DNA from 4 places in the Bradyrhizobium xenonodulans genome. Region 3 is predicted to be linked to each of the others. Evidence: predicted binding sites of a transcription regulator. Region 3 holds the regulator's gene; each other region holds the start of a gene.
The links. The regulator LexA, encoded in region 3, represses DNA repair genes until DNA is damaged. The targets are predictions, from matches to a motif close to TGTTCNNNNTGTGTTCNG.
Positions count from the first base shown of each region.

Region 1: I3J27_RS11490 (putative DNA modification/repair radical SAM protein) is a predicted target of LexA. The motif match lies at 3,044-3,061, and genes of this name have one in related genera.
Region 2: I3J27_RS00865 (YifB family Mg chelatase-like AAA ATPase) is a predicted target of LexA. The motif match lies at 3,106-3,123, and genes of this name have one in related genera.
Region 4: I3J27_RS19910 (single-stranded DNA-binding protein) is a predicted target of LexA. The motif match lies at 3,007-3,024, and genes of this name have one in related genera.

Region 1 is NZ_CP089391.1:2,457,859-2,463,725, reverse strand. It holds gene I3J27_RS11505 (error-prone DNA polymerase) at 1-707, opposite strand, end outside; gene I3J27_RS11500 (Y-family DNA polymerase) at 704-2,293, opposite strand; gene I3J27_RS11495 (ImuA family protein) at 2,190-2,978, opposite strand; gene I3J27_RS11490 (putative DNA modification/repair radical SAM protein) at 3,142-4,377, shown strand; gene I3J27_RS11485 (UdgX family uracil-DNA binding protein) at 4,377-5,819, shown strand.
Region 2 is NZ_CP089391.1:181,643-187,509, reverse strand. It holds gene I3J27_RS00875 (ATP-binding protein) at 1-791, opposite strand, end outside; gene I3J27_RS00870 (hypothetical protein) at 914-1,387, opposite strand; gene I3J27_RS00865 (YifB family Mg chelatase-like AAA ATPase) at 1,509-3,047, opposite strand; gene I3J27_RS00860 (PilZ domain-containing protein) at 3,274-3,519, shown strand; gene I3J27_RS00855 (tetratricopeptide repeat protein) at 3,599-4,372, shown strand; gene I3J27_RS00850 (CpaE/TadZ family protein) at 4,394-5,683, opposite strand; gene I3J27_RS00845 (CpaD family pilus assembly protein) at 5,680-5,867, opposite strand, start outside.
Region 3 is NZ_CP089391.1:4,353,880-4,359,746, forward strand. It holds gene I3J27_RS20485 (molybdopterin molybdotransferase MoeA) at 5-1,216, shown strand; gene lexA (transcriptional repressor LexA) at 1,393-2,094, shown strand; gene I3J27_RS20495 (hypothetical protein) at 2,376-2,576, shown strand; gene I3J27_RS20500 (hypothetical protein) at 2,767-3,201, shown strand; gene I3J27_RS20505 (GAF domain-containing protein) at 3,423-4,367, shown strand; gene I3J27_RS20510 (ComEC/Rec2 family competence protein) at 4,374-5,867, opposite strand, start outside.
Region 4 is NZ_CP089391.1:4,232,578-4,238,444, reverse strand. It holds gene uvrA (excinuclease ABC subunit UvrA) at 1-759, opposite strand, end outside; gene I3J27_RS19920 (outer membrane protein) at 1,039-1,728, opposite strand; gene I3J27_RS19915 (outer membrane protein) at 1,964-2,725, opposite strand; gene I3J27_RS19910 (single-stranded DNA-binding protein) at 3,190-3,687, shown strand; gene I3J27_RS19905 (low molecular weight protein tyrosine phosphatase family protein) at 3,684-4,034, opposite strand; gene I3J27_RS19900 (DUF2306 domain-containing protein) at 4,352-4,750, shown strand; gene gyrA (DNA gyrase subunit A) at 4,918-5,867, shown strand, end outside.

The DNA of each region.
Region 1 (5,867 bases), 1.9 Mb from region 3:
TTCAGAAATCGCTCGGCATTGGCTTCCAGCTTCCGTCCGACCGCCTCGATCGTGGTCTTTTCCCGGATGCAGGTCAGCACGTCCTGAAGCGGACGGCGGCCGGGATGGTGATAGAGCACCTTGTTCGTTGCGAGCAGCGGCACTTTTGCTTTGGCGGCGAGATCGTCGAGCCGCGCCAGGCGGCGGCAGTCGTCGCCGCGATAGATCAGGCTCGCCGCCAGCCACACGCCTTCGGCGCGGCTTGCTTTCAACTGTGAGAGAACATCCAGCGCCTGCGCGGGCTCGAAGCGATGCGGCAGCGTCAGGATCAGGAGCTGGCCCTCGGAAAATTCAAGAAGATCAGAAAAGCTGAGATGGCACTCACCCTTCTCGATCCGCGTGATGTCGTCGCCGCGCTTGCCTCTTGTCAGGAGTTGGCAGAGCCGGCCATAGGCGGCCCGATCACTCGGATAGGCGAAAATATCAGGCGTGCCGTCGCTGAAGACGATGCGCGCACCGATCAAGAGCTTCGGCTTGTGCAGTACCTCTTTATTGTCGAGCTCCTTGTAGGCGCGCACCACGCCGGCCAGCGTGTTGTGATCGGCAATGCCGATCACGGGGATGCCGAGCTTGCTCGCCTGGTGCACATAGGCGCGCGGATCAGATCCCCCGCGGAGGAAGGAGAAGTTCGTGGTGATGCCGAGCTCGGCATAGGCAGGCGTGTTCATGCGAAGAGACCGTGCACATACCAGTTGGGAGGAACGGGCTTGCCGTCGCCGTCGAACACCTCCCCTTCGTAAAGACCGTCGCGAAAGATCCAGAAGCGCAGGCCTTCGGCATCCTCGATGCGGAAGTAATCCCGCGTCAGCTGCTTGCCGTCCTGCCACCATTCCATGGCGATACGCTCGGGCCCTTCCACCCGCACCACCGCATGTTTTGCGCGGCGCCAGGTGAATTGATGCGGCGGACCGTCGGGCACGGTCGCGAACGGGACGGTGACCGGCTCGGGCTTCTCGAACAGCCGCAAGGGACGCAGCGGCGGCTCGCTCTCGGCGCGCGCCGGCCATTCGGCCTGCATGGCGGCTGCGAGATGATGCTGCGCCGGCGCAGCCAGCACCGCGCATTCGGGAATATGGGTATCCTCAGGCAGATGCACGACGACGCGCTTTCCGCCGATGCGCGCGGCGATGCGGTCGATCAGCGCGGCAAGCTCGTCATTGTCGTGGACATGGGCGTCGAGATCGCGCTGCTCCTGCACCACGACCTCCGTGCGGCTTGCCGACAGCCGCACCATATCGAAGCCGAAGCCGGGATCGAGGGGATCGGCGAGCGCGTCGAGGCGCTCGCGGAACAGGCGGTCGATCACGGCGCTTCGCGTCACGGGACGTCCGGTCTCGACCATGATCGCGCGCACCACGCCGTCGGTGCGGAAGAAGGCGGCCTCCAGCCGCCGCGCGCCCTTGCCCTGCTTCTCCATCGACGCGATCAACGTGTCCGCCAGCCGCGACAGCGTCATCGCGATCATTGTGTCGGTCGCGATCGGCTCGGCAAAACGCTTCTCCACGATGTAATCAGGCAGCGGCTTTCGTGGATTGATCGGCGCATCGCCCTGCCCCAGCGCATGCGCGAGCAGCGTGGAGAACCGTGCGCCGAAGCGTGCCGTGATTTCGTGGGCGTTGCGCGATGCGACATCGCCGATGGTTTTCAGGCCGGCGCGGCGCAGACCGGTGGTGATGGCCTCGCCGGCGCCAAGCGCGGACACCGGCAGCCGGTCGATCGCCGCCGCCTCCCCGCCATCGGCAACGATGGTGCCCGTGGCCTGCCGCGTCAGCGTGCGCGCGCAGACCGAAGTGCCGGCGATCGCCGCGCTGACGGCAAATCCCTGTCGGCCGAGCGCCCGGACCAGGGTCTGCAACAGCGCGGCTTCGCCGCCGAACAGATGCGCGCAGCCGGTGATGTCGAGGAACAACCCATGCGGCGGATCGAGCGCCACCAGCGGCGTGAAGCGGTCGCACCAGTCGGCGATGTCGCAAAGCGTCTTGGCATCGGCCACGACATCGGCATCGAACACTTTCAAGTCCGGACACATCGCCCGCGCATTGGCGAGCGGCTGGCCGATATGCAGGCCAAGGCGCTCGGCGGCCTCATCCAGCGCATGGATCACCAGTGCATTGTTGTCCTTGATGACAACAATGTTCGGCTCATTGGCTTTACCCAGCCCGGCGCTGTTGAAGAAACGCTGGATCCGGTCGATGGGCAGGCGCGGCAGCCACAGGCTGAGGATACGTCGACGGTTCACTGAACTGGCACTCATCACATTTCCATTCCATGATCCACCGGCCACATGGGCCATGACGATTGCGCAACAGCTCGGCATCGAAGCGCGGCGCGCCCCAGGCACTCCATGCTGCCCCCGGCGGCGAATGCGCGGCGCGCAGCATCCATCGTGTCTCGGCAGTCGACGGCAGCGGCTGCGCGGCCATTCGCAACAAAAGTCCGGTAACGCCGGACGATTGCGCGGCAAGCGTCAGCTTGCGGCTCGCCACGAGATCGAACTGCCTGGTCTCGCCCCAGAGCTCGAGCACGACCGCGCCCAGCGCATCGCAGGCGAGTGCATCGGCCGAGGTGCGCAGCGCGCTTTCGACATCGGCGGCGCGCACCATCACCACGCGGCGCGGATCGAGGCCGATCTCGGCGAGCCCGCTCATCGACAGCGCGCCGGCTTCAATTTCCGAAAAATCCTGTTGCACCCACAGCAGCGGTTTGCGTGCCGTCACACGGCCCGCAAGTCCGGTGACAAAACCCGTCGCGGCGGTGCCCTGCCGTCCCTCGCAAAACACCTCATGGATTGCCGCGCGCGCGAGCCCGCCCTTCAGCGCGCCATCAACCTCGCTGTGGCCGAGCGCGACGCGATCCTGCTGATGCACGACCTCCGCCGTCTCGATGCGCTCGATCTGGCCGCGCAAGATCGCAAGCGCGCTCATCCGTGCGCCGCTCATGCTCGCCGCTCCTTCAGGGGTGATTGCCGAGGCTCTCAAAAATAAGAACCTGCGGCTGGCTCATTTGTTCATGATATGTTCTAATATAAAGCTAACGGGATCGGGTGAGTCAATCGAATTGGTGCTCATCCGGATTCGTAAGTTGAATCAAAGGGATTCCAGGATGGACGTACAACGCAAGCTGGAAATTCTCGCGGACGCCGCCAAATACGACGCGTCCTGCGCCTCCAGCGGCACCGAGAAGCGGGATTCCAGCGACGGCAAGGGCATGGGCTCGACCGCGCCCGGCATGGGCATCTGCCATTCCTACGCGCCGGACGGACGCTGCATCTCGCTGCTCAAGGTGCTGCTGACCAACGCCTGCAATTACGACTGCCTCTATTGCGTCAACCGCGCCTCCTCCAACGTGCCTCGCGCCCGCTTCACCGTGGACGAGGTGGTCAAGCTCACGCTCGACTTCTACCGGCGCAATTACATCGAGGGACTGTTTCTCTCGTCCGGCATCATTCGCAACCCCGACTACACCATGGAGCAGGTGGTCAGCGTCGCACGCAAGCTGCGCGAGGAGCATCACTTCCGCGGCTACATTCATCTCAAGACCATTCCGGAAGCCGACGACGCGCTGATTGCGGAAGCCGGCAAATATGCCGACCGCCTCTCCATCAACATCGAGATGCCTGAGGAAACGAGCCTGCAGCAATTCGCGCCGGAGAAGGATGTGCGCGCGATCCGCCGCACCATGGGCCGGCTGCGGCTGAAGCTCGACGAGGCCGAGGACAGCCGCAGCGCGAAGACAAAGACAAAACCTCAGCGCTTCGCGCCGGCCGGACAAAGTACGCAGATGATCGTCGGTGCAGATAACGCCTCCGACCACACCATTCTCCACACCAGTGCCAATCTCTATGGCTCGTACAGGCTGAGGCGCGTCTACTATTCCGCGTTCAGCCCGATCCCTGATGCGAGCCGCGCACTGCCTCTGGTACAGCCACCCTTGCTGCGCGAGCACCGGCTCTACCAGGCCGACTGGCTGATGCGGTTCTACGGCTTTGATGTCGGCGAGATCGTCGACGACAGCGCGATGCTGCCGCTCGAGATCGATCCAAAGCTGGCCTGGGCACTGCGCCATCGCGACCGTTTTCCGCTCGACGTCAACCGCGCCAGCCGCGAGGAGCTGTTGCGCGTGCCCGGCTTCGGCACCAAGGCGGTCGAGCGCATCATCGCGACGCGGCGCACCACCACGATCCGCCTCGCCGATCTGGCGCGGCTGCACGTGCCCAAGCACAAGGCGCTGCCGTTCATCGTCCTCAGCGATCACCGGCCCGCGCCGCATCGCCTCGATGCTGTCGGGCTGATCGAGCGGTTCAAGCCGAAGGCAAAGCAACTGGGGCTTGGCTTCTGATGCAGTACATCACCCTCGACACCGAGACCGATTTCGACGCCTGGCGCAAAGCCGCACGCAGCCTCGTGCTTCATCATGTGCAGCCCACCGATGTCACCTGGGCCGTGCAGGGCGGCGAAACCGATCTGTTCGCATCGCCCTCGCCGTCACCGATCCTCGAGGTGAACGATGGCACCTTCAACGTATCGACAAAATTCGTCGAGCTCGCCAAGGCTGCGATCCTGCACCGTGATCCCGAGCGATTTGCGATCCTCTATCGCCTGCTCTGGCGATTGAAAGACAATCACGATCTCATCGAGGTCGCGACCGACCCTGATGTCGCGCAGGTCATTGCGATGGCACGAGCGATCCGTCGCGACGAGCACAAGATGCATGCCTTCGTGCGCTTCCGCGAGATCGGCCGCGAGCGCGCAGCACACTACGTCGCCTGGTTCGAGCCGGAGCATCACATCGTCGAACTCGCCGCACCGTTCTTCGCCAAGCGCTTTGCCGACATGCCCTGGTCGATCCTGACACCCGACCTCTGCGCCCATTGGGACGGCCACGCGCTCTCGTTCACACCGGGCGTCAGCAAGAGCGAGGCACCGGGCGAAGACCGGCTGGAGGAGACATGGCGGCGCTACTACACCAGCATCTTCAATCCGGCGCGCCTGAAGGTGAAGGCGATGCAGGCCGAGATGCCGAAGAAATACTGGAGGAACCTGCCCGAGGCTTCGATCATTAAGCCTTTGATCGAGGATGCCGAGCGCATGACCGGCGCCATGATCGCCAACGCCGCAACCGATCCGCACAAGCCTCAGAAGCGGCCGGAGGCTCCGATGACACGCAAGACCACCGCCGACGATCTCGAAGCGCTTCGCGAGGAAGCCGCGCATTGTCGCGCCTGTCACCTCTACAAGGACGCGACCCAGACCGTGTTCGGCGAAGGCCCGAAGTCCGCCAATATCATGCTGGTCGGCGAGCAGCCCGGCGACAAGGAAGACCTCGCCGGCCATCCCTTCGTCGGCCCCGCCGGCCAGATGCTCGACCGTGCGCTGGCGGAAGCCGGCGTCGACCGCAAGAAGGTCTATGTGACCAACGCGGTGAAGCACTTCAAATTCGTGCCGCGCGGAAAAATCCGTCTGCACCAGAAGCCGAACACGCCGGAGATCCGGGCATGCCGGCAATGGTATGAGCGGGAGCTGGCGGCCGTTCAGCCCGACCTCGTCGTGGCGATGGGCGCTACCGCCGCGCAAAGCGTGTTCGGCAAGATCACCCCCATCGGCAAGACCCGCGGCCGGCTCATCGACCTGCCCGACGGACGCAAGGCGCTCGTGACGGTGCACCCGTCCTATCTGCTGCGGCTGCCTGATCCGGAGGCCAAAGTGTTGGAATATCAGCGTTTTGTCGAAGATTTGAAGATCGCCGCCAGCTTGCAGAGGAAAGCCGCGCGCGCCGCCTAAATACAGGTGGGAAAACGGCTTTCAAGCGCTGGTTGTCATCCAGCCTTC
Region 2 (5,867 bases), 4.1 Mb from region 3:
AGCGTGGTGTCGAGCAACAGGCCGCCCATGCCGATGATGCCGTTGAGCGGCGTGCGGATCTCGTGCGAGGCCATCGCCAGGAAGCGCGACTTGGCGCGGTTGGCGGCGTCGGCCTGGTCGCGCGCGTCCGACAGCGCGCGTTCGGTCTCGGTGCGGTCGGTGACGTCCCGTCCGACGCTCTGCAGCTCCGCGGGCTGGCCGGCATCGAGTCGGACATAACCCTCGCGCCAGGCGATCCAGCGCGCGCCGAGCGGAGTTGTGATCCTCTGGTCGTGAATGCGCGTGCCGTTGCTTTCGCGGGCGCTGTCGCCCTGCTCCAGCACGTCGAAGTCGAACCGCGTGCCGACCAGCGCAGTACGCTTTTGTGCTGCGAGCGCGCAATAGGCCTCGTTGGCAAAGGTGATGCGGCCCTGATGGTCACGCAGTACGATCAGATCGCCCTGCTGCTCGAACAGGCTGCGGGCGCGCTCTTCCGCTTCCTTCAGTTCCCAGTTGCGGTCGATCAGCGCCTCGTTGTGAGCGGCCAGCGCGCGCAGGCGCTTGTTGACGAAGCGCAGCCGCATGCTGAGCGTGGCGAGGCCGAGGCAGGCGAGGGCGAACAGGAAGCTCGCGCCGATCGCAAAGGTGTTGGGATCGTAACCGGAATTTTCGGACCGGCTGCCGGAGACGAACCCGTAGGCGCCGCCGAATGTGGCCGAGAAGATCATGAAGGAGCGGATCGCGAAGGCGATGCGGGGATGCTGCCGCCTGAAGCGGCGCATGCGCACCTTGATCCGGAACGTCCGACCCATCGTCACCGACCCCGACTCTTGTCCGAAACCCCGCCGCCGGCTGCGACGATGTCTCGCCGACCTTGCGAACAGCTTGAGGCTTTGGTTCGGCCTCCAAACAGGGTTAGCGAGTTCTTAATGCCTCAAAGCGAGGCGGCCTGGAGCCGGAGCGGGCGTTGGCCGCCATGGGCGCCGACGATCAGGGCTGCCGCCTCGCGCTGGGAGAACGTCTTCGAGCGCACATAGATGCGGTAATCGGCCGGACCGTCGGTGGAGAGGTAAATGACCGGTCCGCCGTCGACCGGTTGCGCGGCAATGGTGATGAGACGTGTCGCCGGATTTGCCTGGCAGGAGTCGGGTTCAGAGCCGAGGCCGTCGTCGACGACCGCGAAGTCCGCGGCGTCCGGATCGTCGGTGATCTGAACCCGCACCGTGGCCCGCGACAGATCGTCGGTGAAGGCGACATGGACGCCGGCCGTCCAGAACAGGGAGGTCAGCTCGACCGAGGTGTCGCCCAGCGCGATGCAGGGATGCGAGACCGCTCCGACCTCGCTGCGGGCGAACACCGCGGCGGCCAGCAGGGGAACAACCGAGGCCAGGATCTTGAAACGCAACATGACACTCTACTCGCCGGGCCACTTGGGAACTGTCCCCACGAACTCATGTCGGGACTCATGGGCCTTATGGTTTGCAGAGCGTAAAGGAAACTCGTTACCGCCGGGTTGATGCGCGCAATGATCAGGCCAGTTGGCGCACATCCTCCGCGAGTGCGCGATAGGACAGCGCTTCGGCAAGATGCAGACGGCCGATCTTGTCGGCGTTATCCAGGTCGGCGAGTGTGCGCGCCACCCGCAGCACGCGGTGATAGCCGCGCGCCGACAGCCGCATGGTCTCCGCGGCGTCGCGCAGCAGTTTCTGCCCCTGCGCATCCGGCTTGGCGATGTTCTCCAGCACCGAGGCGGGGGCTTCGGCATTGGTGCGGACGTTGGGCAGTCCCGCATCCGCATAGCGCGCGAGCTGGATGTCGCGTGCCGCCGCCACGCGCGCGGCGACCTCCGCAGAGCCTTCGGCCGGCGGCGGCAGGATCAGGTCGGCCGCGGTCACCGCCGGCACTTCGATGCGTAGATCGATGCGATCCATCAGCGGGCCGGAGATGCGCGCCTGGTAGTCGCCGGTGCAGCGATCGATACGGCCGCGCTTGCAGGCATAACCGGGCTCGAACGCGTTGCCGCAGCGGCAGGGATTCATCGCCGCGACGAGCATGAAGCGCGCCGGATAAGTGACGCGGTGATTGGCACGGGACACCGCGACCTCGCCGTTCTCCAGCGGTTGCCGTAGCGAATCCAGCACGCGCGGATCGAACTCCGGCAGCTCGTCGAGAAACAGCACGCCCTGATGCGCGAGCGAGATCTCGCCGGGCTTTGCCCGCATGCCGCCGCCGGTGAGCGCGGCCATGCTGGCTGAGTGATGCGGCGAACGGAACGGACGCCGCGCGGTCAGCGCTCCGCCTTCGATCTCGCCGGCGACGGAGGCAATCATGGAGACTTCGAGCAATTCACCCGGCGACAGCGGCGGCAGGATCGAGGGCAGGCGTGCCGCCAGCATCGACTTGCCGGCGCCGGGTGCACCGATCATCAGGAGATGATGCCCGCCGGCAGCCGCGATCTCCAGCGCGCGCTTGGCGCTCTCCTGGCCCTTGATGTCGCGCAGATCGAGCGTGGAGGCAGCGGCCTCGTGCACGCGCGGCGAGGGCCGCGACAGCACCTGCGTGCCCTTGAAATGATTGGCAATCTGGATCAGCGACTGTGCAGCGATGATCTGGATGTCAGGGCTCGCCCATGCCGCTTCCGAGCCGCAGGAGGCCGGGCAGATCAGACCTTCCTCGCGCACATTGGCGCCGATCGCGGCGGGAAGAACGCCGGCGACAGGCGCGATCGAGCCGTCGAGGCCGAGCTCGCCAAGCACGGTAAAGCCTGTCAGCGCATCCGGCGGGATCGCACCGATTGCGGCCATCAGCCCAAGTGCGATCGGCAGATCGTAATGGCTGCCTTCCTTCGGGAGGTCGGCGGGCGCGAGATTGACGATGATCCGCCGCGCCGGCAGCGCCAGCCCTGAGGCAATCAGCGCCGAGCGGACCCGCTCGCGGGCCTCCGACACCGCCTTGTCCGGCAGGCCGACGATGGCAAAGGCCGGCAGGCCCGGTGCGACCTGCACCTGCACGTCGACCGCGCGGGCCTCGATCCCCTCAAAGGCGACGGTAGAAACCCGCTGAACCATGCTCGAACCAGCCTGCCCTCTTGCACAATCGAGGGTAGCAGAGCTCGATCTTCCCTGCAAGAACAATACGAGAACGAACCTGAAGGCCCGTAAAGCCCTAAGAGGTCGTAAACAGCACGGAGACACTACGCCTCGAATGCGAACGGCTCCGCTCAGCACATCCCAACGAATGTTCGCTACTGCTAGGGTGCGGGATGGGCCGTGATCTAACGGGTGAACAATTCAAATGCTTGCAAATCGCCGGAGAAGCGAACGTCGGGTGTGCAGCCGGCTCGCCAAGATTCACCTTGGCGCGGGCTCGCTGCCGCGGGACTGCACCATCACGGATATCTCGGATGGCGGCGTGAAGGTGGTGGCGGAGTTTCTGGAGGTGCCGCCGCAATTTACCATCATCTTCGCGCCCGACTATTCCCGCCAGTGCCGCCTGCGTTGGCGCATCGGCTGCGAATTCGGTGCCGAGTTCACCGATTGAACCGGACCGGCGCGGCTCCTTAACGGGACTTTAGCGTTAATCGGTAAGCATCTCTGATCAGTCGCCGAGTGATCAGAGTATGTCCAAGCGTTCGTCCGTTGCCTCTTCCCCGGCGAGATATCTGTTCTCCGCGCTTCTGATGCTAGCCCTCGGCGGCTGCCAGACCACGAGCCTGGAGGACGTCACCGGCGCGCTCGGCGGCAAGTCGGAAACGGCTGGCAAGGCCGACCCGAAGCCCGACATGGACGCGCTTCGCGAGCGCTATCGCGCCAAGCCCGGTGATCCCGAGGTCGCTCTCGAATACGGCAAGGCACTGCGCGGGACCGGCCAGCGCGCCCAGGCCGTCGCGGTGATGGAGCAGGCCGTGCTCAACCATCCCAACAACAAGGCGCTGCTCGCCGGCTACGGCCGGGCGCTCGCCGACAGCGGCAATTTCCAGCAGGCTTTCGACGTGTTCGGCCGCGCGCATTCGCCCGAGGATCCGGACTGGCGCATCCTGTCGGCGCAAGGCGCGGCGCTCGACCAGCTCGGCCGCAACGAGGAAGCCCAGCAATATTATGCGAGCGCGCTGAAGATCGTGCCCGAAGAGCCGCAGGTTCTGTCCAATCTCGGCCTGTCCTACATGCTGCAGAACAATCTGCAGCGGGCCGAACAGGTCCTCGGGCGCGCCCATCAGCGTAATCAGAACGACGCGCGGATCCGCGCCAATCTCGCGCTCGTGTTGGGATTGCAGGGCCGCGAAGCCGAGGCTGAAATCCTTGTGAAGGCAGATTTGCCGCCGGACCAGGCCGCGGCCAAGGTCACGGCGCTGCGGCAGTTGCTGGCGAAGAAGCAGCAGCGGGCGGACAAGTAGTCCGCCCTCGCTTCTTGTTTGTTAGGACGCCTTGCGATGCGGGGCTGAGCCGCGACCCGTTCTGCCCTTGAGCTTCTTCAGCAGCGGTCCGAACAATGATCGGCTCGGCTTCTTCACTTCGCCACGCCCGGCGAGGCGGTTCGCCATGTCCTGGAACAGCAGCGTGGTGCGGTGGCTCTTGGAGACCTCCGCAATCATCTGGCCGTTGTTGGCCGCAGTCGAGAACAGCTTCGAGTCGAACGGGATCGCCGCGATCGGCTGGCTTTCCATCGTCTTGGCGAACGACTTGACGTCGATCTCCGCCCGCTTGTGCATGCCGACCTGGTTGATGCAATAGAGCGGCGGCCGGTCGTTGGGCCGCGCCGCCTTCAGCACGCTGAGCATGTTCTTGGTGTTGCGCAGGTTCGCAAGATCCGGCTCGGCCACGATCACGATGTCGTCGGCGTTGACCAGCGCGCGGCGCGTCCAGCCCGACCATTGATGGGGAACGTCGAGCACGATGCAGGGCGTGGTCATGCGCAGCGTGTCGAAGATCGCGTCGAAAGCTTCGGCGCCGAAATCGTAGACGCGGTCAAGGGTGGCAGGCGCAGCAAGCAGGCTGAGGCGCTCGGTGCATTTGGACAGCAGGCGCTCCATTAGCGCCGTGTCGGGGCGGTCCTGCGACAGCACCGCGTTGGCGATGCCCTGCACCGGGTCCTGGTTGTAGTCGAGGCCCGCGGTGCCGAAGGCGAGGTCGAGATCGATCACGACGGAATCGAGCGCGAGGTCGCGCGCGATGGTCCAGGCGACATTGTGTGCGACGGTGGACGCACCGACGCCGCCCTTGGCGCCGACCACCGCGATGACGCGGCCGGTGATGATGGCCTCGGAGGCCGAGAACAGGCTGCAGATCGAGCGGACCACGTCGAGCGTTTCGACCGGTCCGACCACGTAGTCGTTGACGCCGCGGCGCACTAGCTCGCGATAGGGCGCAGTGTCGTTGGGATTGCCGATCACGACCACGCGGGTGCCGGGATCGCAGACGCCGGCGAGGTCGTCGAGGCCCTCGAGAATGTCGCGCGTGCCGTCGGATTCGATCACGATGACGTTCGGCGTCGGCATCGTCTCATAGACTTCGATGGCCGCGGCAAGGCCGCCGTCCTTGGCGGTGAGATGCGCCTTGGCGAGACGGCGATCCTCGCCGGCCGCGGTCACCGCTTTGAGCGTCTGTTCGGTCTCGCAAAAGGCCTGCACCGAGATCCGGGGAACCGGCGCAATGTGTTCCTCGGGGTGTCGCGGATCGTCCGCTTCTTCGTCGTGGATGGCTGTCATCTGCCGGTGTCGCTGAGTTTGGCCTTGTCGGCCTCGGGATAGGTGGTCGCGGTCGTCGAGCCCTTGCGGTAGCGTTCGAAGGCGATGTCGCGCCGGGCGGTGTAGGCGGGTGTCTCGGCCCGCGGCTGCTCGAGGTCGGCGGGGTTGTCGATCATGGCCGCGAGATTGCGCTGGCTGGCGCAGC
Region 3 (5,867 bases):
ACCCGTGGCCCTCATGCCGGTTTCCGACGCGCTCGCCGCGGTGCTCGCCGGCGCGGAGCCGCTGCCTGAAGAGATGGTAGCTCTCGACCAGGCCTTCCATCGCGTGCTCGCGCGCGACGTCGCGGCGCGGCGCACGCAGCCGCCGCAGGCGATGTCGGCGATGGACGGCTATGCGGTGCGCGCGGCCGACGCTGCAAAGATCGATTCCCAGCTCAACGTGATCGGCGAAGTCGCGGCGGGCCGGCCGTTCGCCGGATCGGTCGGCACCGGCGAAGCGGTGCGGATCTTCACTGGCGGCGTCGTTCCCGATGGCGCCGACGCGGTCGTGATCCAGGAGGACACGGTTGTCGACGCCAAGCGCATCACGATCAAGGAAGCCGCGGTGCCAGGACGGCACATCCGGCCCGCCGGCGTCGACTTCCGCGAGGGCGACGTGCTCCTGCGCAAGGGCAGCCGTCTCACCGAGCGCGACCTCGCCCTCGCCGCGGGCATGAACCACCCGCACCTCGCCGTCCACCGCCTTCCCAAGGTCGCGATCCTCGCCACCGGTGACGAGCTGGTGATGCCGGGCTCGACGCCCGGTCACGGCCAGATCGTCTATTCCAACGGCTACGCCCTGCACGCGCTCGCCCGCAGCGAGGGCGCGGATACCGTCGACCTCGGTATTGCCGCCGACACGCTGGAGGCCACCACGGCCGGCATCCGCCGCGCCCGCGAAAGCGGCGCCGACATCCTGATCACGACCGGCGGCGCCTCGGTCGGCGACCACGATCTGGTGCAGCAGGCGCTGAGGGACGAAGGTATCTCGATGGCGTTCTGGAAGATCGCGATGCGGCCGGGCAAGCCGATGATGAACGGGCAGCTCGGGGCGATGCGCGTGATCGGCCTGCCCGGCAATCCGGTGTCGTCCTACGTGTGCAGTTTCCTGTTTCTCGTCCCGCTGATTCGTGCGCTGTCGGGTCGCTCAGTGATTCATCATCGCCGCGAGCGCGCCGTGCTCGGCCGCGACGTCGGCGCCAATGATCAGCGCGAGGATTATCTGCGGGCGCGCCTGGAGATGCGCGACGACGGCGCGCTGATTGCTGTTCCGGTCAATCACCAGGATTCCTCGCTGCTTGCAAATCTCGCTGCGGCACAGGCACTTCTCGTGCGCGCACCATTCGCACCGAAAGCCGAGGCCGGCACGCCTTGCGAGGTGTTGCGACTGCCCGTCTGAACGCTTCGTTCGCGTGCGTTCCGCGAACTTTGTCGCGTTCACGGTAAATTAAGCAGTTGCGGAACATGTATCGAACATATAGTGTCCGTTCATGATTTGTTTCGAGGATGTAGCGGCTTATCGCTGAATTCATCGTCTCGGAATCGAACGACATCAACCGGGGGATTTTGGTCGAGATGTTAACGCGCAAACAATACGAGCTCCTGCGGTTCATCAGCGAACGGCTGAAGGAAAGCGGCGTGCCGCCCTCCTTCGACGAGATGAAGGACGCGCTCGACCTGCGCTCGAAGTCGGGCATCCATCGCCTGATCACCGCGCTCGAGGAGCGCGGCTTCATTCGCCGCCTGCCCAACCGCGCCCGCGCCATCGAGGTGATCAAGCTGCCCGAGCTTCAGGCGGCCGCCGGCAACCGTCGCGGCTTCACGCCGAGCGTCATCGAGGGCAATCTCGGCAAGGTGCGGACGACCTCCAGCCCGCCCGCCGACGAGGGCGAGCGCCCTGTCGCGGTGCCCGTCATGGGCCGGATTGCGGCCGGCACGCCGATCGAGGCCTTGCAGACCCGCAGCCACACCATCAGCGTCCCGCCCGACATGCTCGGCTCGGGCGAGCATTACGCGCTCGAAGTGCGCGGCGATTCCATGGTGGAGGCCGGCATCCTCGACGGCGACATGGCGCTGATCCAGCGCAACGAGAGCGCCGACACCGGCGACATCGTGGTGGCGCTGATCGACGACGAGGAAGCGACCCTGAAGCGCTTCCGCCGCCGCGGCGCCTCGATCGCGCTCGAGCCCGCCAATGCAGCCTATGAGGTCCGCATCCTGCCGCCCAACCGGGTGAAGATCCAGGGCAAGCTGATCGGGCTGTACCGGAAGTACTGATGGCGAGGGTACCTCGTATTGGAGGTACTTGGTTATCGCAGGTACTTGGTATCGAAGGTACTTGGTATCGAAGGTACTTGGTATCGAAGGTATTTGGTATCGAAGGTATTTGGCGCGATCGACGATCGCCCTCAACGATTGGAGCGGATGATTGTCCGCTCCCGCTGGATAGTCTTTCTGGTTTCGCGCAGATTATCCGGCCGCTCCTCCGGCGCTAGATCCTCGGCACGCCGCACGAAGCAAGCGTTGCTTCGCGGCCTTGACTGACCGAGGAGACGACCATGCGCAACATCATCGTGGGTACAGTCGCGGCGGCGCTGATGGCAGCATCAGCGTCGCAAGCCTTCGCCGCACCATCGCGTCACCATGTCCGCAAGGAGATGGCAGCCAGCGCGGAGGTCCGCAGCGCGCGTCATGCGATCGAGCAACCGTCGCAGCCGGGCTGGCAATACTCCGGTTGGTCGGCACCGGCAGGGCGTTGACACGCGCCACCGAAATGCACGGGCGCAGGCTTTGTTCCTAACGGATTCGGGAAAGATAATGTGATCGCGGCCTGCCGCGGCGAGCCGCAGATTTGCCTACAACCGGGCAGAGCCTTCATACTTTCACTCTGATGGAGGCTTGCGCCTCGGGAAGAGACGCGGGTCGCCATCTCTGCATGAGGAGCACCCGATGTGTGACTACAGCCTGCATGCCGTCGCGTCGCGTCCCGCCGAAGTCGGCGAGACGGTCGTCACGACAACCTTCCGCGGCACCTCGACGCGCGGCTTTGCCTCCGCGGCCGATCCGACCGTCGCGGTCTGTCTGCTGCCGGGAACGGAGCTCGCCTTCGCCGACAACGTCCGCTACGACAATCGCTGGATCTGGACGCGCACCGTCAACTCGCGCGTCGGCAAGTTCGGCAAGATCGATCCCCACATTCCCGATCGCCATCATGACGCGATCGAATTCCCCGACGGCAAATACGTGCTGGTGACGCAGCTCGTTGAAGGCCAGCGCGCGACCGTCCTGCAACTGCCCGTGACTCAGCCGGTTGGCGAGCGCGAGCACAAGCCGGAGATCATCGCCGACAGCCGGCCGACCATCACCCGCCTGCCGATCGGGTGACGCGGCCTTCCCCGCCGCCAGGCTGGGGCCAGGATTGAAATCGCCATCGCCGGCCGAGGCCGGCGAGATGGTTTGGTTGCGTTTCAAAAATCCGATCCGGCGGGTCAACTCGCCATACCTTCCACCGCACGAAGTTTGCGCTGTCCTGCCTGAATTTTGAACGTCCGTTCCACAGCCAGATGGCCGATGCTGTTCCCGGCTTGAGGCGGCGGACACGTTCGATGAAAACCTTCATTCGCGTCGTTGAACTCTGGGTACCCGACCGGACGCGGATGCGGCTGGAATTCGGCGGCGGCCTCTACGGCGACGAGGGCCTCTCCGCCTTCAGGTCCGTCAGCGAAACCTTGCGCTTCGGATATGACGAAGGCCTTCCCGGCAAGGCCTGGGCCAGCGGCCATCCCGTGATCCTCACAAAATTCGCCAACTCCTATTTCAAGCGAACCGACCAGGCCCTCGCGGCCGGCCTGACCTGCGGCGTGGCGGTGCCGGTGTTTGCAGGCGAATTCCTCCAAGCCGTCATGGTGCTGTTCTGCGGTGACGACGAGGCGCATGTCGGCGCGATCGAGCTCTGGCACAACGATGCCGACATCTCCCACGAGATGGGGCTCGTCGACGGTTATTACGGCACTGCCGACATGTTCGAATTCAACTCCCGCCACACCAGATTTCCGCGCGGCTTTGGCCTGCCCGGACGCACCTGGAAGGCCGGCATGCCGCTCATTATCAAGGATTTGCACGACGCCAGGAGCTTCCTGCGCTGGGAGGACGCCGCCAAGGTCGGGATCAATCTCGGCGTCGGCGTGCCCTATCGGACCGGCACCAACCAGACCTTTGTCCTCACATTCCTCTCGGCGCAGGCAACCCCGATTGCGCGACGCTTCGAGATCTGGGTCCCGAACGAGGCCCGTTCGGCATTGATCTTTCGCGCCGGCGATTGCAGCGCGCAGACCGACCTCGCTGCGCTCTACGCAACGAAATCCATCGCCAAAGGCGAAGGCAGCATCGGCGGCGCCTGGGCGACCGGCATGCCCGCGCTCAACGAGGATCTCGCGCATGACGGCTCGATCGCGGGCGCCGAGGCCCGCGCAGCCGGCTTCCGCCGGATGGTGGCCTTGCCGGTCATCGGCAGCACGGCACTCGACGCCATGCTGGTCTGGTATCTGTAGCGCCGCTCAATCCTCGGCTTGCAGGTCCGCCTCGGACGGCGTCGCGTCCCGATTGCGGGACGCGGCCGCCGGCGGCGCAAGGCTCGCCCCGAAATCACTCTCGCGCGCGATGGCCGGCGACCACGGGCGGTCGGTGCCCCTCGGCTTCACCGCCTGCACCGCAAAGCCGTCGCCGCGCTGCGTCAGCGCCAGTGCGCCCTGCCCTGCAAGGCGCTGACGATCGACCACCATCGCCGCGCAATCCGGCGGCGCGGGCCGCGCCGTCACCACCAGCGCGGCCCGGCTGCAATCATCTGCCAATGAATCGATGCGCAACGCCAGCGCGACCAGGCGGCCGTCGGCGAGCGGCGTCACACAGCCGGACTCGTCGCAGGACACACCAGCGCCAAGCGAGGGACTGCCGGCATCGCGCGGATCGGCGTCGGCAGCCAGCCACTCCCTAAGCAGAAAGCTGTCCTTGCCGGCCCTGATCAGATGTAGTTGGCCGTCCCTGCCTCGCACCGCGACGCTCTGGCCGTCACCGGCGATCAGAATGTCGGGCTGACGCGCCGCCAGTCCCCAGAGGATCCCGGCCAGCAGCACCAGCGCGCCGGTCCAGCGCAGCGGCGTGCGCAACAGGCCCATCACGATGATCCCCAGGCTTGCCACGACCAGCGGCGCGATGCCGAAAGCCGGGATGCGGCCGACCGCACCCGGCAGCGATGCCACCCAGCGCGAGACCAGGACCATCCAGTCGATGCCGATCCCCATCAGCCACCAGAACACGCCGTCGAGCCCGAACAGCGCCGCAAGCAATCCCAGCAGCCCGGCCGGCATCACCAGCGCCGAGACCACCGGCATCGCGCCGAGATTGGCAAGCACGCCGTACGGCGTGACGCGGTGGAAGTGGAAGGCGGCATAGGGCGTGGTCGCAAGCCCCGCGATCAGCGAGGCCAGGAACAGCATGGCGATCTCGCGGCCGCCCCACATCGCAATGCGAGCGGTCGCGGAATGGTCGGGCGAGGCGAACAGGTTCGGCATGCCGACCTGCACCAGCGCGACCAGCCCCAGCGTTGCCGCGAACGACATCTGGAAGCTCGGGTGCACCAGCGCTTCCGGCGCGACCGCCAGCACGATCAGCGCCGCCACCGCCAGCGTGCGGAACGTGATGGCGCGGCGATCGACCATCACGGCGATCAGCACCACGGCCGTCATGAAGAACGATCTTTGCGTCGCGACCTCGGCGCCCGACAGCAGCAGGTAGAACGCAGCCGCGACCAGCGCGGCAGCCGCCGACCATTTCTTGATGGCAAAGCCCACCGCCAGTCCCGGGATCAGCGCAAGCAGCGCGCGCACCGCGAAGAAGACGACGCCGGCGACGACGGCCATGTGATAGCCGGAGATCGACAGCACGTGGCCGAGCCCCGAAATGAACATCGCATCGTTGACGGGCGTGGTGATCGCGTCACGCCGGCCGGTCAGCAGCGCGGTTGCGATCGCACGGTTGTCGCCGTCGAGCGT
Region 4 (5,867 bases), 120 kb from region 3:
GAACTCGACGACGGCGAGGCCTTCGGCCAGCTTCAGCGCGGTCTCAAAACTTTCGGCGAGGCGCTGGCCGATGTCGGCGCGCACCACGATGCGGTCGACCACGACGTCGATGTCGTGCGGGAATTTCTTGTCGAGCGTGGGGGCTTCCGCGAGCTCATGGAAGGTGCCGTCGATCTTGACGCGCTGAAAGCCCTTCTTGAGCCATTCGGCGAGCTCCTTGCGGTACTCGCCCTTGCGGCCGCGCACGACCGGCGCGAGCAGATAGAGGCGGGTGCCTTCGGGCAGCGCCAGCACCCGGTCGACCATCTGCGAGACGGTCTGGCTCTCGATCGGCAGTCCCGTGGCCGGCGAATAGGGCACGCCGACGCGCGCCCAGAGCAGGCGCATGTAGTCGTAGATCTCGGTGACGGTGCCGACGGTCGAGCGCGGATTCTTCGAGGTCGTCTTCTGCTCGATCGATATCGCCGGCGACAGGCCGTCGATCTGGTCGACGTCGGGCTTCTGCATCATCTCCAGGAACTGGCGCGCATAGGCCGACAGCGATTCGACGTAGCGGCGCTGGCCTTCGGCATAAATCGTGTCGAAGGCGAGCGAGGATTTGCCGGAGCCGGACAGTCCCGTGAACACCACGAGCTTGTCGCGGGGAATCTCGACATCGACGTTCTTGAGGTTGTGCTCGCGCGCGCCACGGATCGTAATTGCGCGCAGGTGTGATCCCGCGTTCTGTTGTTGGCGCTTCGCCTTGATCACTTCATCCATCCGAGTTGCCCTCAAGCAATCCCAAAGGTGCGTGATCGCGCCAGTGTAAAAGGCGCGCTTCGCCCGGAACCGGGATCGGCGCCGATGGGGTTGTCAGCGAACGTAGGAAGAACGGAGACGGATTTCCAGTGGGACTTGCGAATCGTCAACGGATTGTTGGCGCGCTGGCGGCATCTGGCAGGAGCAGGGCATCTGGAACTGTGCGGGAACGTGCCCGTCAAACAAAAAGGCCGGCACAAGGCCGGCCTTTCGTAACGCGGATGGCGTTGGAGGCGAAGCTCAGTACTTCGCGACCACCGGGCCCCCGAAGTGATAGTTCACGCCGACCTGCACGGTGTGAAACTCGAGCGTGCCGGTGGGCAGGGCGCCCGAGAAGTAGGTCTCGCCGCCGAGGCTGCGGAAGAGGTACTCGCCCTTGACCGACCACTGCGGCGCGAAGAACGCTTCGACGCCCGCACCGACGGTCCAGCCGGAGTGCCACTTGCTGTCGGAGATGGTCACGCCGAGCGCGGAGGCGCTGAGCTTGTTGTCGATCCAGGCGTAACCGCCGGTGCCGTAGAACAGGACGTTGTTGACGGCGTAGCCGATGCGGCCGCGCACGGTGCCCATTGCATCGGTCTTCGAGCTCAGCGTGGCGGTGGCAACACCGAAGCCGGGAACGATGACGGGGCCGGTGACCGAGGCGCTGACGTCAGCCCAAGCGCCATCGGCTTCGATGCCGAACACGACATTGCCGGTCTGCCAGTTGTAGCCGGCGGTGCCACCGACGAAGCCGCCCTTCATCTTCGGGTCGGTCGAGGAATTTTCCCAGGCGCCGCCGCCGACGATACCGAGGTAGAAGCCGGTCCAGTTGTAGACCGAGGCAACAGCCACCGGAGCCTTGGTGTAGGGGCGAGCTGCCAGATCAGCGGCCGAAGCCGGAGCAGCGAGTGCGAACAAACAGGCCGAAGCCAACAAAACCTTTTTCATTTCAACCTAATCCCAGTCCCGGTTTCTGTTTCTGCCTTCCTTAAGCTTGGAAGGACATCGGACGCTGTGGTCCAACTGCTGACGGTCTACACCATTGAAGCCGCAAGTTGTGTCTCCGAAAAGCCACAACATTCACAAAACGTCACAATCGCTGACTGATTGTTTCCTTCGCTCACAGACAGCAGAAAGGCCGGCACGAGGCCGGCCTTTCGTCACAAAAAGACTATGCTTGCGATCAGTACCTGGCGATCGCCGGGCCGCCCCAACGGTAGTTCAACCGGATGAGGGCGAGATCGACGTCCTGACGGACGCGTTCGGTCTGAACGAAGGCTCCGCCAAGGGTGAAGTCGACGTTTCGAGTGCCGAGGAAGATGTGATCGTACTCGAAGCCCACCGACCAGTTCGGGGCGAAGCCAAATTCGACCCCCGCGCCGACCGTTCCGCCCCAGCGTGTTCCGTCGGCCGAACCGAAGATCGTGCCAGCACCCACAAAGCCCGGCGCGACGATGAGGTCGTATCTGTCGTCCACCACGGCGCCGCCGCCCTTTACGTAGACCAAAACGTTATTCCAGGCATAACCGATCTGACCGGTAATCAAGCCGAAGGCATCGACCCGCGTACGGTTCTGCTGACCTGGCGCGGTCGGGCTGATGTTTCTTCCACTGAAGTCAGCCCAGTTGCCCTGGCCTTCCACGCCAAACACCCAATTGGCCGACTGCCAGCGATAGCCGACCTGACCACCGACTGTGCCGCCCGTTGCGTTATGGCAGCCGTCATCGATCAGCGTACCGGTGACTGGGGTCACGAAGTCCCAGCAATTGCGGCTGGAGCCCCAGCCCCCGTTGATGCCGATGTAGAAGCCGCTCCAATCGTAGATCGCGGCAACCATCGGCGGCGGAGCCTTGGTGTAGGGACGCGCGGCCATGTCCGCCGCGCTCGCGGGAGCCGACAGGCCCAACGCCACTGCACCGATTGCACCGATCAGGATCTTGTTCATTGCCAGTCTCCCCAGGTTCATCCGCTTCTGGAAATCCCCGAAGCGGTTTGATTAGACGCGACGCCCAAATGAATTAATTCCGAGGCGAGCGTAGTCCGAATCGATGGGGAGAGTCCGTCTCCGAAATGCCACACTTCCTTGGCTGCGGAGGCGTTACTAACTTGATGAATGTTAAGTTGTTTTTCTCGTTTGCGGGCGTATGGAAAGGTTCCATCCGGCACGTGTCCTTCTGCCGCCCCTTGGCCGATCGGCCCCCCCCACATTCGGCGTCGTGATTCACAAAGAACAAATCTGGAACGAACCGATGGTCGATGCTATATGTGGGGATAACCCGAGGGGGGACGGGCTGATCGGCGCCCGCAAGTGTCCGGCGAGCGTATAGGGTCGCCTCAACAGGGGCGCGGCGGAACGCGGGGAGCGGACCGGCCTTCTTGATTCAATGGCATTCGGAGTGGAGAGCGGCGATGGCGGGAAGCGTCAACAAGGTCATTCTGGTTGGAAATCTCGGCAAGGATCCTGAAATCCGCCGCACCCAGGACGGGCGGCCGATCGCGAATCTGAGCATCGCCACCTCCGAGACCTGGCGTGACAAGAACAGCGGCGAGCGCAAGGAAAAGACCGAGTGGCATCGCGTCGTGATCTTCAATGAAGGGCTCTGCAAGGTCGCCGAGCAGTATCTGAAGAAGGGCGCGAAGGTTTACATCGAGGGCGCGCTCCAGACCCGCAAATGGACTGATCAGAGCGGCGTCGAGAAGTATTCGACCGAGGTCGTGCTGCAGGGCTTCAACTCGACCCTGACCATGCTCGACGGTCGTGGCGGCGGCGGTGGAGGCGGCAGCTTCGGCGACGAGCCGGGCGGCGATTTCGGCTCCTCGGGTCCGGTCAGCAGCGCGCCGCGTCGTCCGGTTGCCGCCGGCGGCGGTGGCCGCAACAGCGACATGGACGACGATATCCCGTTCTAAGGTCTGGAAACGGTCGACCCGGGTCGGGACAGGAAGCGGCCGACCCGGCTTTCGAGCATCCGGACCAAGGCAGGATCCATGAATTCGTAGTCGTCCGGAATGTCGAGGCAGATGACCCGCTTGCCATTCAGGCTGGAGCGGAATTTCCGGTTCAGCTTGTTACGGTGCGCCTTCTCCATGACGAAGATGATGTCGGCCCATTCGATCTGTTCGGAGGACAACAACACCTCCGCGCCGTTCGCGATGCCGGCCGAATCGGTCTCGATCCCCGGCCAGCTCGAAAAGATCTGCTCGGCAGTTGGGCTGCGGAGGCGGTTGGCGCTGCAGACAAACAGGACGTTGGTCACTTGACCGCTCCAGGGCGACGACCCGGGAATAGTGGTTTTCGACGCCGGGTTCCAGACATCCCCAGCTACGTGCGCACCTTCCGATAGGCGATGGACCCTGCGGCATCTCGTTCTGCGGCCGGGCCGCCAGACGCTACCGCGCGGAATCGGCTTGCTCGCGTGAAACGACAGGATTTCTTACCAATTAGCGGCTAAACCTCAGCTTTTCCGGGCTTGCCTAATCCCTTGCGTGAGCCTTTGACGATGCTCGATGTGAATGATATTAACTTGATGTTAATCCTATTCACATGGTCGGTTCCTGCCGGCCGGAGGGCCGCATGAGCCTCGCGCCGCTGCTTGACGCCGCTCCGGCGATCCCGCTGCATGCCTTCGCGGCGATGGCGGCCTTCGTGCTGGGACTCGTGCAATTCGCGGCCCCCAAGGGCACGCTGCCGCACCGGACGATCGGCTGGATCTGGGTGGCGCTGATGGCCATGGTGGCCGCATCCTCGTTCTGGATTCACCAGATCCGCCTGGTTGGGCCATTCAGCCCGATCCATCTGTTGTCGATCTTCACACTGGTGGTGCTGCCGCTCGCGGTGTGGCGCGCGCACGTCCATCGCGTGGCCGATCACCGGCGGATGATGATCTTGCTGTTCGCCGGCGCACTGGTGGTGGCGGGGCTGTTCACACTGGTGCCCGGGCGCATCATGCACCGAGTGATTTTCGGGGCCTGACGGGCTGTTTGCGGCGGCCGATTTCGAGCTTGGTTCCGGTGCCGGCGCGGAATGCGTAAGTCTCTGGAAAAACAGTCGGAAAAAGCCCTTCACAGACCCTTGCGAGGGTGGTTATCAGGGGCTCGATGCGCTATATGATTCCCAGATAAACCTCACCGGATTTCCCCTTGGCTGACGACGACGACAAGCCCGGCGACCAGCCGGCGCAACCCTCGGATATTCGCCCCGTCTCCATCTTCGAGGAGATGAAGAAGTCGTATCTCGACTACGCCATGAGCGTGATCGTGGCGCGCGCGCTGCCCGATGCGCGCGACGGCCTGAAGCCGGTGCACCGCCGCATCCTGTACTCGATGAACGAGCAGGGGCACACGCCCGACAAGAAGTACGTCAAGTCCGCCCGCGTGGTCGGCGACGTCATCGGTAAGTATCATCCGCACGGCGACCAGTCGATCTACGACGCCATGGTCCGCATGGCGCAGGACTTCTCGATGCGCGTGCCGCTGATCGACGGCCAGGGCAATTTCGGCTCGGTCGACGGCGATCCCCCGGCCGCCTATCGTTACACCGAAGCGCGGCTGACGAAGGCGGCGCTGGCTCTGCTGGCCGATATCGACAAGGACACCGTCGACTTCCAGCCGAACTACGACAACAACGAGACCGAACCCTCGGTCCTGCCGGCCAAGTTCCCGAACCTTCTCGTCAACGGCGCCGGCGGCATCGCGGTCGGCATGGCGACCAACATCCCGCCGCATAATCTCGGCGAGGTCATCGACGCATGCGTCGCGTTGATCGACAATCCGGCGCTCACCATCGACGAACTCATCAACATCGTGCCGGGACCGGATTTCCCGACCGGCGGCGTCATTCTCGGGCGGGCGGGCATCCGCGCCGCCTATCACCTCGGCCGCGGCTCGATCGTCATGCGCGGCAAGGTCGCGATCGAGACCATCCGCAAGGAGCGCGAGGCGATCATCATCACCGAGATCCCCTACCAGGTGAACAAGGCGACGATGGTCGAGCGCATCGCCGAGCTGGTGAAGGAAAAGAAGATCGAGGGCATCGGCGATCTGCGCGACGAATCCGACCGCGACGGCTACCGCGTCGTCATCGAGTTGAA